3 regions of the Psychrobacter sp. AOP7-B1-24 genome follow, and region 1 is predicted to be linked to each of the others. Evidence: predicted binding sites of a transcription regulator. Region 1 holds the regulator's gene; each other region holds the start of a gene.
What was found. The regulator PhoB, encoded in region 1, activates phosphate uptake and scavenging genes when phosphate is short. The targets are predictions, from matches to a motif close to TGTCATNAANCTGTCATAA.
Positions count from the first base shown of each region.

Region 2: ACT3QP_RS09710 (porin) is a predicted target of PhoB. The motif match lies at 2,011-2,029, and genes of this name have one in related genera.
Region 3: ACT3QP_RS01015 (inorganic phosphate transporter) is a predicted target of PhoB. The motif match lies at 1,713-1,731, and genes of this name have one in related genera.

Region 1 covers NZ_JBQSVL010000049.1:5,935-10,215, forward strand. The annotation lists gene ACT3QP_RS10200 (M23 family metallopeptidase) at 1-310, shown strand, start outside; gene phoR (phosphate regulon sensor histidine kinase PhoR) at 318-1,403, opposite strand; gene phoB (phosphate regulon transcriptional regulator PhoB) at 1,467-2,171, opposite strand; gene dtd (D-aminoacyl-tRNA deacylase) at 2,318-2,773, opposite strand; gene asd (archaetidylserine decarboxylase) at 2,891-3,727, shown strand; gene ACT3QP_RS10225 (DUF1287 domain-containing protein) at 3,892-4,281, opposite strand, start outside.
Region 2 covers NZ_JBQSVL010000044.1:12,012-16,292, forward strand. The annotation lists gene ACT3QP_RS09700 (malate synthase G) at 1-1,248, shown strand, start outside; gene ACT3QP_RS09705 (hypothetical protein) at 1,429-1,587, shown strand; gene ACT3QP_RS09710 (porin) at 2,166-3,203, shown strand; gene ACT3QP_RS09715 (CTP synthase) at 3,397-4,281, shown strand, end outside.
Region 3 covers NZ_JBQSVL010000002.1:84,227-88,507, reverse strand. The annotation lists gene ACT3QP_RS01020 (ATPase) at 1-1,151, shown strand, start outside; gene ACT3QP_RS01015 (inorganic phosphate transporter) at 1,764-3,371, shown strand; gene ACT3QP_RS01010 (aminotransferase class I/II-fold pyridoxal phosphate-dependent enzyme) at 3,549-4,281, opposite strand, start outside.

The DNA.
Region 1 (4,281 bases):
GGGCATTGATATTTTTGCAGCGCGCGGCACTCCGATACAGTCGGCAACGCAAGGCATCGTCCGTAAGGTCGGTGAGAATAATTTAGGCGGTCTCGTGGTGGTGGTCGTTGGGCCTGGCGGCGCAGGGCATTACTATGCGCATTTAGAAGACTATGCTGATATCGACCCCGATGACTGGGTCAATGTTGGCGATACGATTGGTTATGTAGGCGATAGCGGCAATGCCAAAGGCACACCGCCCCATCTCCATTATGGTATCTATATTAACGGTAGTGCCGTTAACCCATACCCACTGTTGCAAAAAGAGTAAGGGCTGTTTAGGGTGCGGATCGAACGTAAGTGGCTGGAAATACCATGCTAAATGTCGAGCCAACCCCTTCTACTGAATCAATTTGCAAGTTGGCCTCATGTTGGTATAACACATGTTTTACAATTGCTAAGCCCAACCCTGTTCCACCAGTAGCACGGCTACGACCTTTATCAATGCGATAAAAACGTTCTGTTAAACGTGCGATATGTTCAGGAGCAATACCAATACCATTATCCTCAACAGCGAACTTACAGCCTTCTGACGTCTTCGTCCAACTGATGGATATATCACCACCTTTCGGCGTATATTTGATAGCATTAATTACTAAATTAGATAGGGCGCTATTTAAGTACATCTCTGAACCTTGCAGCCCGTCATAAGTGTCTATTTGTAAATGAATGGTATGACCATACGCTTGGTTATAAGCTTGCGCATCATCATACACATGTGTCAGTAGCTTGGTCATATCAATATAATTGAACTCATGCGTTTCTTCTATTTCGATACGAGATAGCAGCAGTAGATCATTCACAATTCTATTCATACGTGCCGTCTGCTGGGTCATCAGCTCAAAGCCACGTCGCCACTGCGGCGGCATATCAGGCTGATGCGAGAAGTTTTCTAGATAGCCCATCATCACCGTCAACGGTGTACGCAATTCATGTGAGACATTCCCAACAAAATCGCGGCGCATTTCTTCTAAGTTATGCAATCGTGTTACGTCGTAAATAATGAGCAGCTTTTCATCACCGAACGACGTAATTTCGCACTTTAGGTAACGCTTAGCATCTCGCCATGATTCTATATGAACACCATCGTTCGGTATCGGTACTGACTGATAGTATTGACGAAACTCAGGCGCACGAATAAAGTCAAAAACACTCTGACTTTTATCCGTTGGTTGTAGCAACAGTAAATCTTCTGCCGCCTGATTCCACCACTCTAAACCATCACTGTCATTGAGCAATATAACGGCATCACCTAAGGCTTGTACGGCGCTGCTGATTTTTTTGAGTTGTTCTGTAGCCTGTTGCTGGGCAGCTGGATCTACCGCACCCTGTTGATTATTATTTATTGGCATACTCTTGCTCATTTGTCATCCTTACCACTATTCACGATGTTAGCTCGCGATTACTATCACACTTTTCGTAATAGGTTAAGTTGGTGCAATAAAGCTAGAAAATCGATAGCCTGTGCCACGCACCGTTTGTATTAACGTATCACACTGATGCGGGCGCAATAATGTGCGCAAACGCTTAATGTGTACATCAACGGTTCTGTCTTCAATATAGACATTGCCGCCCCATACTTGATCTAGCAGCTGTGTCCGCGTATAGGCACGCTCTGGGTGACTCATAAAAAATGCCAGCAATCGATACTCAGTGGGTCCAACCTCGATGACTTTGCCAGCAGCTGTCACGCGCTGGCTTTTGGTGTTTAAACTTAGCTTTCCAACTTCGATAGGTTTATCACTACTCAGCGCACTACTGCGACGTAATACCGCTTTTATTCTAGATATCAGCTCACGTGTAGAAAATGGCTTGGTCATATAGTCATCAGCACCCGCATCGAGGCCATGAACTTTGCTATCTTCTTCGCTTTTGGCCGTTAACATAATAACGGGGATTTCAGACAATATCTCATCATTTTTTAGCATACGGCAAAAATCAACGCCACTTTTGTCGCCAGGGAGCATCCAATCTAGCAAAATAAGCGCAGGTCTATGATCAACCACTTGTTGATGCGCTTCTGACACGTCAACTGCCTGTAAGCTATCAAACCCAGCCATTTCTAACGTCATGACAATCATTTCACGAATCGCAGGCTCATCTTCAACAATTAAAATTTGCTCATTATACATACGGTATTCTCAGCGTTAGATAACAAAATTCAACTTATAACAAAGGCGTTAGTCGCTCGCCAGATTTTATCTATTAGACGGATTAATTATGACAGCTTAATGACATTTGTTTTAAATGTCTTACCCTTAACATCGAATTCAAGCGTTTAATTTACTTCTAATAAGAAATTTAACGGCCCATCATTGATGCTCGATACTTGCATATCAGCGCCAAACTGACCAGTAGCGACTTTTGAATACTGTGTCTCAGCATAAGCGACCAGTTGTGCAAACAATGCTCGTGCGGCATCAGGAGCCATGGCATTGCCAAAGTCAGGACGGCGCCCCTTGTCTGTCTTTGCCATTAGAGTAAATTGTGAGACCAGTAATAATCCACCAGTGATTTGTTGGACATTTTTATCCAATTTACCATATTTAGCAGGGTCATCATCATTTTCAAAAATACGATACGTCAGGATTTTATCGACCATTCTCTGTGCACTTTGTAGCGTGTCATCGTGACCCAAACCAATATAAGCCAACACGCCTTGTTCAATAGAACCCACACAGTATCCATCGATAGTAACACTGGCACCCTTCACTCGTTGTATAAGCGCTTTCATTTACGGACTCCTTACAGATTATGCTCATACAATAACATGCTGTCCATGATAAAATGCAGCCATTCACTTACCCGTTAATTATTACATTGAACTTTATTTTACTTTGGTAACCTCATTATGAATTTATTCACCACCTTGCAACAGCTTGTCCCGCAGCAGCAGCTAAGTAAAGTCGCTGGGCGCCTAGCCGCAAGCCGCCACCCCTATGTCAAACGTGCATTTATCCGTAGCTTTGCTAAAGCTTACCATGTCAGTTTGGATGAGTATGAGCGCCAGAGCTTTAATGCCTATGAGAGTTTCAATGATTTTTTTACTCGTGAACTAAAAGACGATGCTCGCCCTATCGATACGACTGCTGACGGCATTGTCAGCCCTGCTGATGGTATCATCTCTCAATTGGGTCAGATTGAAGACCATAAATTGCTCCAAGCCAAAGGTCGCTATTATGATGTCGGGCAGCTACTCGCTGATAGCGAAGATGGCCATTATTTTGCTGATGGTAGCTTTGCGACCGTTTATCTAGCACCTAGTAATTATCACCGCGTCCATATGCCGTTCGATGGCACTTTGACCAAGACACGCTACGTCCCTGGGACGCTATTTTCAGTCAATACGACCACTGCAGCGAATATTCCGGACTTGTTTGCGCGTAATGAGCGCTTGGTTTGCATGTTTGATACTAAATATGGCAAAGCAGCCGTGGTGATGGTCGGAGCGATGATTGTCGCAGGTATCGAAACGGTAGCGACAGGTAAGATTGCCCGTACGGATGACATTCAAGAAGCCGATCATGACATGAGCTTTGAAAAAGGTGATGAGCTGGGCCGTTTTTACTTAGGTTCAACGGCGATTGTCGTATTGCCAAAAGCCGCAAAAGCTGACTGGCAAGAAAGTATGAAAGCCAATAGTGTGGTGCAAATGGGACAGTTATTGGGCAATACCAACACCAAGTAAGGCCGTCCTTTCGCACAAAAACTAAAGCCCAGTTAGACGCAAATCATGACGTTTAACTGGGCTTTTGGCTGGCTTTTTCTGATACTGATATTAAGAGTAACGACTCATAATGCAAGCGCTTCAGTATTGAAAGATATCGAAAGCACCTTAGTATCGAAAGCACCTTAGTATCGAAAGTGCTTATGAATCGGATAAGCGAATAAGATATTTTCTTCTTGCGTACCGCGCCCGATATTATGAATGACAAGGGGTGTACCATCATCAGCTATTTTGTCTGAGACAATACCTATGTGTGGTAAGTTGCCATTCGGCAGACGCCATGACACGATATCTCCTGCTTGGAAACTGTCTTTATCCGTAATCGATAAGCTCTGTCCATGACGCTCAAAAAACACTTCAAGATTGGGTACACGGCGATGGTCGATGTTTTTGTCCGTGGATTTTAGTCCCCAGCTTTTTGGATAGCTTGACCAGTTGGACTTCATATCATGATTGACCAATTGCTGTAGATCGATGTTTTGCAGGCGATAAGCTCTAATGACAACATCGGTACA
Region 2 (4,281 bases), on a different contig from region 1:
ACTCGTAAGCAGAATCCAGACCGTGAATACACCACGCCAGACGGTGGCAAGCTTATCCTGCCAGGTCGTTCATTATTGCTTATCCGTAATGTCGGTCACTTGATGCAAAATCCAGCAATCCTAGTGGATTTAGGGAATGGTCAAGAGCAAATATTTGAGGGCCTGATGGATGGTCTGATTACACCGCTATTATCTTTAAATGATCTCAAAGGTACAAACGCGCTATCGAATTCACGTAAAGGCTCTATGTATATTGTTAAGCCAAAAATGCATGGCCCTGAAGAAGTGAAAATGGCCAATGACTTGTTTAACGCGACAGAAGATCTATTAGGCCTAGAGCGCAATACTATCAAAATCGGTATCATGGACGAAGAGCGTCGTATGACGGTCAACTTAAAAGAAGCCATTCGTCAAGCAAAAGAACGTGTCATCTTTATTAACACAGGCTTCTTAGACCGTACGGGTGACGAGATGCACACCAGTATGAATGCTGGAGCATTTGTACCAAAAGGCGAGATGAAGTCACAAACATGGCAACCAGCTTATGAGCAGTGGAATGTAGATATCGGTCTAGAGACAGGTTTACAGGGTGTTGCTCAGATTGGTAAAGGCATGTGGGCGAAGCCTGATGAGATGAAGGAAATGATGGATACTAAAGCGGCACATCCTCAGTCTGGTGCCAGTACCGCATGGGTGCCATCACCAACAGGCGCAACCTTACACAGTATGCACTATCATCAAGTAAATGTCGCTGATGTCCAAGATGGCCTGAAATCACGTGAGCGTGCCAGCTTAGATGATATTTTGACCATTCCATTGGCGAAAGATACCAACTGGACAAAAGAAGAAAAGCAGCAAGAGCTAGACAATAACGCTCAAGGCATCTTAGGTTACGTTGTACGTTGGGTCAATCAAGGTGTAGGTTGCTCTAAAGTACCTGATATCAATGATGTCGGTCTCATGGAGGATAGGGCCACATTGCGTATCTCAAGCCAGCATATAGCCAACTGGTTGCATCATAATGTCGTCAGTGAAGAGCAAGTGTTAGAGACCATGAAACGCATGGCAAAAGTTGTTGATGAGCAGAATGCTGGTGACAGCAGTTATCAAGCGATGGCCAGTGATTTTGAAAACTCTTATGCATTCAAAGCGGCTTGTGACTTGGTGTTTAAGGGTCGTGAGCAACCTAGTGGCTATACTGAGCCATTACTGCATCAAGCACGCCTTGACTTAAAAGCGAATACTTAGAGTTAGAGCTAGCTATACACTGATGCTAGGCTGTGACCTAGCACTGAGATCATTTAAGCCGTAAATGGCTTGAAGCGGCCCAAATTCTGGCTCAACTGCATTAAATCGCTTGATATTATCCTGACTATTTTTTGAGTTTGGCTGTCGTTTTGGTCACTACGTTTAAAGTGATTGCCTGCTTTGACAACATTAGTTTATTTTATCGGTGTTGATATCGGTGTTGATATCGGTGTTGATATCGGTGTTGATATCGGTGTTGATATCGGTGTTGATATCGGTGTTGATATCGGTGTTGATATCGGTGTTGATATCGGTGTTGATAATAATGTGGCTCGATAGTTGAATCATGGCGCTTGGTCTGGTAATAAGCTCATGTAGCTGAGATCTGTAACAGGGTTTTGTTACAGGACTACAAACATATTATGAGCGATACTTGTTTCGACAGGTATCGCTTTATTTTTGTCTTTTATATGATATTTATGACCACGATGTTATGTTTTTAGTATTTATACTAATCAATCCTGCCTTTATCTCTTTGAGAAAACAGAGGAATTTTTGTAAAGGCTTACATTCTATAAGGGATATAGTGTTTGCGGATTTCTATATTCAAAAACCAAAAAAATGTGTTGCAAATTATGTCAAAGTTGATATGCTTGTACTCGAAGTATGAGTTTGGTAACGGATGTTACGCAATGGAGTGATAAAGACCAATATTTACATGAATGTTACTTTTTTAATCCCAATCGTGTAAGCCATGGTTTTTTTCATCTTACTGTAATAGAAATTCGCCACACTTGTTCCTGACTAATCTCGGTAGCCAGTTACACATTATATCTTTGAGGATTTGTGACGATACCATTATGAGCACCAGCTAATAATAGCTAGCTTATTACTAAAATTGTAAAGTGGAGATACCCATGAAAAAACTACTTTTAGCTACAGCAGTTGCTGCCCTATCTGTTTCTGCAGCCAACGCCGCTCCTACCGTATATGGTAAAGCCTTTTTAACTTTAGATCTTAATACTGGCGACACTGATACTAAAATTACAAATTATGCTGCTGATGGAAGTGTTACTGGCACATCAAACAGTTCAGTAGATGCAGATGATCGTAGCCAACTAAACTCTAACTCTTCACGTATTGGTCTTAAAGGTTCTGAAGCTTTAACTGCAAACACAGACATCCTTTATCAATTAGAGTATGGTATTGATGTTGATGCTGATGGTGATCAGTTTTATTCACGTGATACCTATCTTGGTTTAGAAAATGCAGAATACGGTACAGTAGTAGCTGGTCGTTTGACTGCTATTGATGACTATGTGAACTATGCCAACGTCACTCAAGGTGGTGTATTAGGTGGTGATAACGTACTAGCGAGCTTTGATGCGCCACGTATCAACAACTCTTTTGCTTACTTCACGCCTGTTAACAACGGTTTACAGTTCATGGCAATGTATGCAATGGACGAAAACAACAGCACTGATACATTAGATCGTGATGGTTTCGGTCTTGGTGCTAAGTATGAAACAGGTCCAATGAACGTTGGTGCTTCTTACATCCAAGCAGGTGATTTTAAAGCAGCACGTGTTAGTGGTAACTATGCAATCAGCCCAGCTGTGACGCTAGGTGCTCTATATCAAAACACTGACTATGATACTGATGACAACGAAAATGCAATCACTATCAGTGGTGAGATGGCTACTGCGACTCCTTGGACTGCCTATGCGCAAGGTGACTTTGTAAACAACTACGCTGGTTTTGAGGATTCTGAAGCTTACCGTGCAGTTGTAGGTGGCAAGTATGCATTCAACGCAGCAACAACTGGTCATATCTACGGTGCTTATGCTGGCGCTGAAGATGAAACTCTTACAACTTATGTAGATGGTAGATATGACCGTGTAGAAGTAGACTTTGATGGCTTTGGTATCGGTGCTGGTATCGAATACAAATTCTAATCTAACCATTAGAATCTGATTAAAAAAACTCATCCTTCGGGGTGGGTTTTTTTGTTGTGTGGTGTTTTAATGACAGAACAATGTTGATTGCCCATACAAAAAAATAAGAGTTTCAGACAGTTTGCATTTTTGCCCTATATTTTATGGCGTATTTTTAGTAAAATCCTTCTTTACCAATTACCGAAAGAGTACTATGACCAAGTTTATATTTGTGACCGGTGGGGTAGTGTCCTCACTAGGAAAAGGTATCACCGCAGCGTCTCTTGCCGCGATACTCGAAGCACGTGGCGTGACTGTCACGATGACCAAAATGGATCCGTACATCAATGTCGATCCAGGTACGATGAGCCCATTCCAGCATGGTGAAGTGTTCGTTACCGAAGATGGCGCAGAGACAGATCTAGATTTGGGCTATTATGAGCGCTTTTTACGTCATTCAAAGATGAGTAAGAGCAATAACTTTACCAGTGGTCGTATCTATCAAAACGTCTTGAATAAAGAGCGCCGTGGTGAGTATCTCGGCGGTACGGTACAAGTTATCCCGCATATCACTGACGAAATCAAGAGCAAAATCTTGGCCAGTGGTGAAGGTTATGACATCGCTATCATCGAGATTGGTGGTACCGTTGGTGACATCGAATCACTGCCATTCATGGAAGCGGTACGCCAAATGCAAGTAGAGCTTGGCCGTAATAGAGCTATGCTGATGCATTTGACATTAGTGCCTTATATCGCAAGTGCCGGTGAAACCAAAACCAAGCCAACTCAGCATTCAGTGAAAGAGTTGCGCTCTATCGGTCTACAGCCTGATGTACTGATTTGCCGTTCTGAACATCACATTTCACAAGACAATCGCCATAAGATTGCACTATTTACCAATGTAGAAGAGCGTGCGGTTATTATGTGTGAAGATGCTCAAAGCATCTATCAAATACCGCGTACGTTGCATGAGCAAGATCTTGATGATTTGATTTGTGAGCGTTTTGGTCTTGACGTACCAGAAGCTGATTTGAGCGATTGGGATAAAGTGGTTGAAGCGCAGTTGAATCCTGAGACGACGGTTACTGTCGCGATGGTC
Region 3 (4,281 bases), on a different contig from region 1:
ACGATACTGAGTCAGTAAATAATAGCGTATTTCCTATTGCGACATGGCAAGCATATTTAGAACAGCAACTGGCTAAGCTACAAGTGTTTGAACAGGATCTTATTGCCAATCAAACAAGGTTATTAAAATGTTGGTTTCATGTCGATATCGAAACATTACAATCGCGGCTTCATGACAAAAAGGCTGATCCTCATTTTTTGTATCAAATTGACTGGAATAGCCAGAAAGTTATTGAAAAATTCAATGAAGTAGCAGTGACCTTATTACGTCAGCAAGACGACTGGATCATCATTGACGGTGATGATAAATCACAAGCGGCAGATCATTTTTGTCATCAAGTGCTGCATGCAATGCAGACAGCATTAGTGAGTAGTGCCGTCAATGTAGATAAAACAGCTGAAGAACAAGTGTTTGAGTCTGTAAAAATACCTAAGCAGTTGACGAATATAAAAGAAGAGGATGTAGATAAGTCTGACTATCGTAAGTTGCTGGCAGAGAAGCAAGCTTGTCTCGCTGAGTTATTGCGCGCGCGCAAAGGTCGTCACGTTGTATTTGCCTTTGAAGGCATGGACGCTGCTGGCAAGGGTGGGGCAATCAAAAGGTTGGTAGCGCCGCTTGACCCACGTGAATACCAAATTTATAACATTAGTGCACCGATGCTGTATGAATTGCAACATCCTTATCTATGGCGTTTTTGGACAAGGTTGCCTGATGAGCAGACTGACCGAATCAGTCGTATCGCCATCTTTGATCGTACTTGGTATGGACGCGTGTTGGTTGAGCGTATCGAAGGGTTTTCGACTAGTGAGGAGTGGCAACGCGCTTATGATGAAATCAATCGTTTTGAGGCAGATTTGACCGATTCAGGAGCGATCGTTATCAAGTACTGGTTGGCAATTGATAAAAAAGAGCAGTTGAAACGTTTTGAGGAACGCCAAGAAACACCGCATAAGCAGTTTAAGCTGACGGACGATGACTGGCGTAATCGTGATAAATGGTCGGACTATGTACAGGCTGCAGCGGATATGCTAGCGCGCACTGACAGCGAAAACGCACCTTGGTGTGTCATCGCTACTAATGAAAAACGTCAAGCACGTCTGGATGTGTTGGATCACGCTATTGAGCAACTATCGGCAAGGTATGATAGTTAACCTTTGATTATATGAGTGACTGAAACTTTTTATTTGTAATTTTAATGTTTATACAAAAATAGTATAATAGGCTGTTGAAAGGTAATGTTAATTGAATATGACCTTGGCAGTTACAAATCTCGCAATATCATCATGCATTATGCGCTTATATTTAATATAATAGGCGCCTAATGTTTTCTGCTATATATAATATGCTATAGCAAATAGGGCTCTATAGTTGTTCTACGCGCCTTAGTGTTACTATGGTCACAATAAAATATCAAAGCCGCAAGATGCTGTAATCAGACGATTTAGCAATATTACTTGCGGCTTTGTGACATGTTGAGAGATGTGTTTTACCTGAAATTAGTTTGTAATTTTTAATAAGGTAGAACCTGTCAATGAGATAGAACATGATTCAGCAGTCAATCGCTTCCGGTCAATGTATCAGCCGTACTATTGAAAATATCGTTGTTTAGGCCATTACTTAAATCACTACTTATCAAGTACATCATGCGTTTTATAGACGTTACCACCATGCTAAATACTATAGCTATAGTAGTATTTAGCATTAAAGTACAATGTCATTAACCGCATATAATTTCAATCAGCTTACGCAGGACGTATTAACGTATGGGTATTAGCAGTAGTTCTACAGAGTCAGTCAAATCAGTCGGCTCTATGAGAATAAATATATTTTTTGCCATTGTACTGATTGCGATGACCGCCTATTTTACGTGGTGGGGTCTAGACTACACAATGCATCAACAAACGACGCTATTTATTGTAGCGACCGCTTTTGGTGTCTTTATGGCATTCAATATAGGTGGGAATGATGTCGCCAACTCCTTTGGTACCTCGGTAGGTGCAGGCACATTAACCATTCCTCAGGCGTTGGGCATTGCTGCAATATTTGAAGTGTCAGGTGCTGTACTGGCAGGTGGCGAAGTTACTGATACGATCAGAAAAGGTATCGTTGATCTAGATGGTCTGACAGTGACACCCAATCAGTTTATTTATGTCATGCTCTCAGCTTTAATCGCCGCTGCATTTTGGTTATTGTTTGCCACCAAAAAAGGCTTACCGGTTTCGACCACTCATTCTATTATCGGTGGTGTTGTTGGTAGCTCTATCGTACTGGGTATCACATTGGGTGGTACGGAAATGGCGTTATCAACAGTGAGTTGGGGGACTGTTGGCACGATCGCTATTTCTTGGGTGCTATCACCGTTGCTAGGTGGCGTATTATCTTACCTGTTATACGGACAGATTAAGAAGAATATCATCGAGTATAATGATCGAACAGAAGCACATCTTGCGATTCTTAAAAGCAATAAAAAAACCTTAAAGCAAAACCATAAAGAGTTTTTGGAAGGTCTAACAGAATCAGAACAACTGGCTTATACGTCGGCGATGCTACGTGATCAGGAGATCTATAAAGATGATGATTGTGTGATAGAGGATTTAGAGACAGATTATTACAAACAGCTTTATGAGATTGAGAACGAGCGCACCAGTCTTGATACGCTAAAAGCACTTAAGCAGTGGGTACCTATTATTGCCGCTGGTGGTGGTGCCGTAATGACTTCTCTCGTTGTCTTTAAAGGTCTCAAAAACGTCAATAATGGTATGACGACGCTACAGGGTTTCTTAATCATGGGAATGATAGCGGCGCTAGTGTGGCTAGCGACCTTTATTTATACCAAAAGCATTCGCGGAAAACATAAAGAAGATTTGACCAAAGCAACATTTATTATGTTTAGCTGGATGCAAGTTTTTACTGCATCAGCTTTTGCTTTCAGCCATGGCTCAAACGATATTGCTAATGCTGTTGGTCCTTTTGCCGCGATTATGGATGTGATTCGTACTAACAGTATTGCAACAGAAGCGGCAGTGCCACCAGCGGTTATGCTAACTTTTGGGGTATCACTTATTGTTGGTCTTTGGTTTATCGGTAAAGAAGTTATTCAAACAGTGGGTACAAATTTAGCAAAAATGCATCCTGCATCCGGCTTTTCAGCTGAGTTGGCTGCTGCTGCTGTCGTTATGGGTGCATCAACCATGGGGCTACCTGTATCTAGTACACATACGCTAGTCGGTGCGGTACTGGGTATTGGTATCGTCAATAGAGATACCAACTGGAAGTTGATGAAACCTATTGGTTTGGCATGGGTTGTGACACTTCCCGCAGCGGCAAGCATGTCGGCTATCAGTTATGTTGTATTGAGCAACATTTTTTGATGTGTCTCTAATGTTTTCTTTTAGGGCGTGTCCTCATTTTTAACCTATTTAGATGTCTATTGATTGAATTGATGACACGCCCTAGTTAGTAAGCGCGCCTTTATAACTGAGTTCAACACAACAAAAAACGCTTATCAGCATCCATGCCGATAAGCGTTTTTTATGTTAGATATAGGTTTAATCAGTACCAAACTGTTGGCGTTTTTTGGCAAAGAATCTGTCTAAGCGATCCATTGCATCTTCTAAGTCATGCAGATTGGGTAGGAAGACTAAGCGAAAGTGATCAGGCTTGTCCCAATTGAATCCCGTGCCTTGTACCATTAAGACATTTTCATCAATCAGCAAGTCCATCATAAAATTCATGTCATCCATGATGGGATAAACTTCTGGATCCATCTTTGGGAAACAGTAAAATGCGCCTTGTGGCATCGTGCACGAAATACCTTTAATCGCATTGAGACGTGTGACGGCCATCTCGCGCTGCTTATACAAGCGACCTGTTTTAGACGTTAAGTCTTTCATACTTTGGTGGCCACCCATCGCTGTTTGGATGGCGTATTGCCCTTGAACATTAGAGCATAAGCGCATAGATGCTAGCATGTCCAAGCCTTCTATAAAGTCAGTAGCATGTTGTTTTCGACCTGATACCATCATCCAACCTGCACGGAACCCAGCGATACGGTGCGACTTTGACAAGCCGTTGTACGATAGAACCAGTACGTCATCCGTCAAAGTACTCATTGGTGTGTGTGCAGTGTCATCATAGAGAATACGGTCATAAATCTCATCAGCCATGATGATTAGATCGTGCTCTTTAGCAACTTCTATAATTTGTAATAGTAGCTCGTCGCTATAAAGCGCACCAGTTGGGTTATTAGGATTGATAACCACAATACCTTTTGTCTTGCTG